DNA from 2 places in the Bacillus sp. MT94 genome. Region 1 is predicted to be linked to the other one. Evidence: predicted binding sites of a transcription regulator. Region 1 holds the regulator's gene; the other holds the start of a gene.

Region 1 (2,408 bases):
ACTGATTATTATCATACAATAGTTACTCTTCTTTATCAAGCAATTGCTTCGTATACTCTACATATCTACGATGTACAGTCGCCTTTGAAACATTATGACCAAATCCACGTAATGTTGCTGCAATTTCTTCAAACGTGAGTTCACTTTTTCGCAAACGTACAATTTCCTCAATTGGCACTTCTTTTTTCTCTCTTCCTACACTTAAATGACGATTTTTTAAATTATTTTCTGGACGATAACCTTTTTCTACTGCACGTTGCATACCTCGTTTAATTTTCAAATTATGAATCTTTCTTTGATATTCTTCAACAATACCAATAATATCTAATACCATCGAATCAGAATCCGACAATTGTAATTCACCATTATGTGTATGCGTATATACTTTTATGCCTTCTTTATGTAAACAATGCATTAATGCGATCTTCGCATTTCCTCTACCAAGGCGCGTTTCATCTTGTATAAGTAACACATCAATTTGTTCGTCTCGAATTGTATCCAGCACCTCTAATATACCGTCACGTTCAATTGTATATCCACTAGCCTGCTCTTCAATCACCTTAGTAACATTCATTTGATAGCGCTCAGCTAAATGCAATAATTCATCTTTTTGACGTAATAATGATGTTTCTTGCGCTTCTTTCGTTGTACTCACACGTGCATAAATAATTGCATTCATTTTGAACCCCTCTTTCTCCCTATTATTTCCCTATAGTGTAACATAAATCCGCCATTTGTTCGAACTTATGTTTGTAGAATGTTTTTTCACATGTTATACTTATTAATAAGAAAAATGAAAGAAAACGAGGTGTTAGAAAACATGGAAAAGTTAACGAAACGCCAGCAAGACATTCTCGACTTTATTAAGCTAAAAGTACAAGAAAAAGGATATCCACCTTCCGTACGTGAAATTGGTCAAGCAGTCGGCCTCGCTTCTAGTTCTACAGTGCACGGACATTTATCACGATTAGAAGAAAAAGGATACATTCGACGCGATCCAACAAAACCACGTGCCATTGAAATTTTAGGTGAAGACCGAATGGATACGGAAACACAATCTGTTATTCAAGTTCCAATTGTCGGAAAAGTTACTGCCGGTTTACCAATTACAGCGGTCGAAAGCGTAGAGGAACATTTCCCACTTCCAGCTAGTATTGTTGCTGGAGCAGACCAAGTGTTCATGTTACGTATTTCTGGAGATAGTATGATTGAAGCTGGTATTTTCGATGGAGATTTAGTTGTTGTTCGCCAACAACAGTCTGCATATAATGGTGAAATTGTAGTCGCTTTAACAGAAGATAACGAAGCAACTGTTAAACGTTTCTATAAAGAAAAAGACCATTTCCGTCTACAACCAGAAAACTCTTCATTAGAACCTATCATTTTAAAACAAGTTTCCGTTATCGGGAAAGTAATTGGCGTATATCGTGATTTACATTAAAAATAATAAAAAGAAGATAATTACCTTATTTATATACGGTAATTATCTTCTTTTTTGTATTTTGATAGATTTCCATACATTCTATTTCTTATTAACGAGTTTCAATCGTCACATCTCCCGCAGCCGTTTTACCGCTAATCTTTTTACTACCATTGCCAATTGTTACGTTATTATTTTCTTCATTAAAAATTGTTACATCTCCAGCAGCACTTTGCCCAGTAATTACCGCATCTTGTGGTTTTTCCGATAAAGTAATATCTATATCTCCCGCAGTTGAACTTGCTTCTAGATTATACTTGGAATCATGATCTTGAATATTTATTTCCCCACTTGTTGTTTTTGCGGTCACTTTCCCTAATACCTTCTTAAAGTTCACCTCACCAGCTTTTGTCGATCCCTCCACATTCTTAGCCGTTACTTGTTTCAACTCTACTTCTCCAGCAAGTGTTCTAACACTTACGCTATCACTTTTCACATCACTCATTTCGATTTGTCCAGCAGATGAATTTACTTTTACATCTTGATAAGAGCGTTCGGGCACAAGGAGAGTCAATTTAGACGTTTGAAACCTAAAATCATAAAAAGAAAAATCAAATGAAGCACCTTTTTCTCTTTCCCCAATAATTTTTAATGTGTCACCATCTTCTGCAATACGAATCTCTTGTTTACGTACATCTCCTGATTGCTTTACATAAAAAGAAGAATCAGGAGATTTTTGGATAACAATATCTCCGGCATCTAACTTAACTTCTATATTTTTTAATGTTTCGTTTTTAATTACATCTTCTTTATCGCCTTTTTCAGCAGTTTGTACTGCTTTTTCATATGTTTGGGAAATTCCTATTACTCCAATAATGATACAAGCGATAGCGATTAAAAATAGTTTTTTCATCATTTACTCTCCTTTTATCATTTTGAAGTTCCATATTACATATCGTACACACAATCTCTTAAACCACTTTGTACT
Region 2 (2,408 bases), on a different contig from region 1:
TTGAAAAAATGAAACAATACGCAGTGCAAAATAAGAAAAAAAGCAGCTCATGGTGAGCTGCTTTTTCTTACTTATTTTTAGCTAAAATCTCTTTTGCGATTTCATCAATTAGCATATCTTTTCCAATTGGATTGAATGCTTTCGTATTGAAGACTTCATTTGATACTTCATATACGTGATTATTTTTAACTGCTTTATTGTCTTTCCAAACGGCACTGTTTTTGTAGTCTTCGTACACTTTATCAGCTTCGCCGCCGAAGTTTACAATAAACATTTGATCAGGCTGGAATGCAACTAGACCTTCTAGTGATACTTGCGCCATCGTTTGTTTTAAATCTGTACCTTTTGTTGCAGGAAGTTTTAAGTCGTTAAAGATGATGTCACCGTATCCGAAGCTGCCGTATACACGGAAGTTTTGAGGTGTAACTGCAACGAACATAAAGTTCTCATCTTTTGTTTTCTCTTTAATTTTTTTAGATAAAGAGTCTGCTTTCTTATCGTAGTCTGCAATCCATTTGTCTGCTTTCTTCTCTTCGTCAAATAGCTTACCTACTTCTTTAAACTTACCACGCCAGTCTTCTAAGTTTGTTTCTAGAACAACTGTAGGTGCAACCTTTTCTAGTTGATCATAAATTTTTAATTGACGGTTGTTTAAAATTATTAAGTCTGGTTTTAAAGCAGTAACAGCTTCTAAATCAACTTTAGGTGCCCAGTACCAACCAACTGCTTTTACTCCATCTAATTTGTCTGTTAAGTGATTTTGGATTTTATCTTTATATGTATTTGCTGTACCAACAGGTTTGTGTCCAAGAAGTAATAGTTCTTCTGTTGATCCAGATAAGTCAACAATTCTCTTTGGATTTACTGGAATTGTAGCTTCACCTTTAGCATGTTTTACAACTTTTGTTTTCGGTTGTTCTTTTGCTTTTGATTCTTCTTTTTGAGAAGAACAGCCAACGATAGAAAGAACAACAAGCATAATAGTAAATAAAATAAATAGCTTACGTTTCATCCTGATGTAACCCCTTTAATTAGTATTGATAATCATTATCGACCTCTGTATATTAAGGTGCTTTAACCTTTCTGTCAATGGAAAATAACAGAAGTTTCAAGTGGAGAACATTTGTTGGGGCAGTCTCGCTTTTCTATCATTAAATATGTTAAAATGGAATACATGATTTAAGAGGGAGAGATCGTATTTTGTTTGAATATGTTACAGGTTACGTGGAGTATGTAGGGCCGGAATATGTCGTAATTGACCATAATGGAATTGGTTATCAAATTTTCACACCGAATCCTTATGTATTTCAAAGAAGTAAGCAAGAAATCCGTGTCTATACATATCATTATGTGAGAGAAGATATTATGGCACTTTACGGGTTTAAAACACGTGAAGAGCGTTTATTATTTACAAAGTTGTTAGGCGTGTCTGGCATTGGGCCAAAAGGCGCTCTTGCAATTTTAGCTTCTGGTCAAACAGGACAGGTCGTTCAAGCGATTGAGCATGAAGATGAGAAGTTTTTAGTGAAATTCCCAGGCGTCGGAAAGAAAACAGCACGCCAAATGATTTTAGATTTAAAAGGAAAACTAGCAGATGTCGTACCAGATGCATTTGTGGATTTATTCTCAGACACAGAACGTTTTGATGAGAAGAAAGGTTCATCAGCTGAGCTTGATGAGGCACTGGAAGCTCTGCGCGCACTTGGATACGCAGAACGCGAAGTTTCTCGCGTTGTACCAGAGTTATTAAAAGAATCATTAACGACGGATCAGTATATTAAAAAGGCACTTAGTCTTTTACTAAATGGTAAGAGGTGAGTATAATGGACGAACGTCTCCTTTCAGGGGAATCTGCATATGAAGATGCGGATTTAGAATATTCATTACGGCCACAGACGCTCCGTCAGTATATTGGCCAAGATAAAGCGAAACATAATTTAGAAGTATTTATTGAAGCAGCGAAAATGCGTGAAGAAACGTTAGATCACGTGCTTTTATATGGACCGCCAGGTCTTGGTAAAACGACGCTTGCGAATATTATTGCAAATGAAATGGGCGTTAATGTTAGAACAACTTCAGGTCCCGCGATTGAAAGACCAGGAGATTTAGCTGCTGTATTAACAGCGCTTCAGCCAGGGGATGTATTATTTATTGATGAAATTCATCGTTTGCATAGATCAATTGAAGAAGTATTGTATCCTGCGATGGAAGACTTTTGCCTTGATATCGTAATTGGAAAAGGGCCTTCAGCACGTTCTGTACGCCTAGATTTACCGCCATTTACATTAGTTGGAGCAACGACACGCGCCGGAGCATTATCGGCACCGCTTCGTGACCGCTTCGGTGTACTTTCAAGGTTAGAGTACTACACAGTAGATCAGCTTTCTGCGATTGTTGAACGTACAGCA

Evidence for each region. The regulator LexA, encoded in region 1, represses DNA repair genes until DNA is damaged. The targets are predictions, from matches to a motif close to CGAACATATGTTCG.
Region 2: a site for LexA is predicted at 1,117-1,130, ahead of ruvA (Holliday junction DNA helicase RuvA). Genes of this name have one in related genera too.

What each region holds. Positions count from the first base shown of each region.
Region 1 covers NZ_JBXAEZ010000010.1:106,442-108,849, forward strand. The annotation lists gene AC1Q51_RS26010 (YneB family resolvase-like protein) at 23-679, opposite strand; gene lexA (transcriptional repressor LexA) at 821-1,441, shown strand; gene AC1Q51_RS26020 (DUF4097 family beta strand repeat-containing protein) at 1,533-2,336, opposite strand; gene AC1Q51_RS26025 (DUF1700 domain-containing protein) at 2,337-2,408, opposite strand, start outside.
Region 2 covers NZ_JBXAEZ010000002.1:702,765-705,172, reverse strand. The annotation lists gene AC1Q51_RS09390 (BofC C-terminal domain-containing protein) at 1-56, shown strand, start outside; gene AC1Q51_RS09385 (iron-hydroxamate ABC transporter substrate-binding protein) at 68-1,012, opposite strand; gene ruvA (Holliday junction DNA helicase RuvA) at 1,201-1,818, shown strand; gene ruvB (Holliday junction branch migration DNA helicase RuvB) at 1,824-2,408, shown strand, end outside.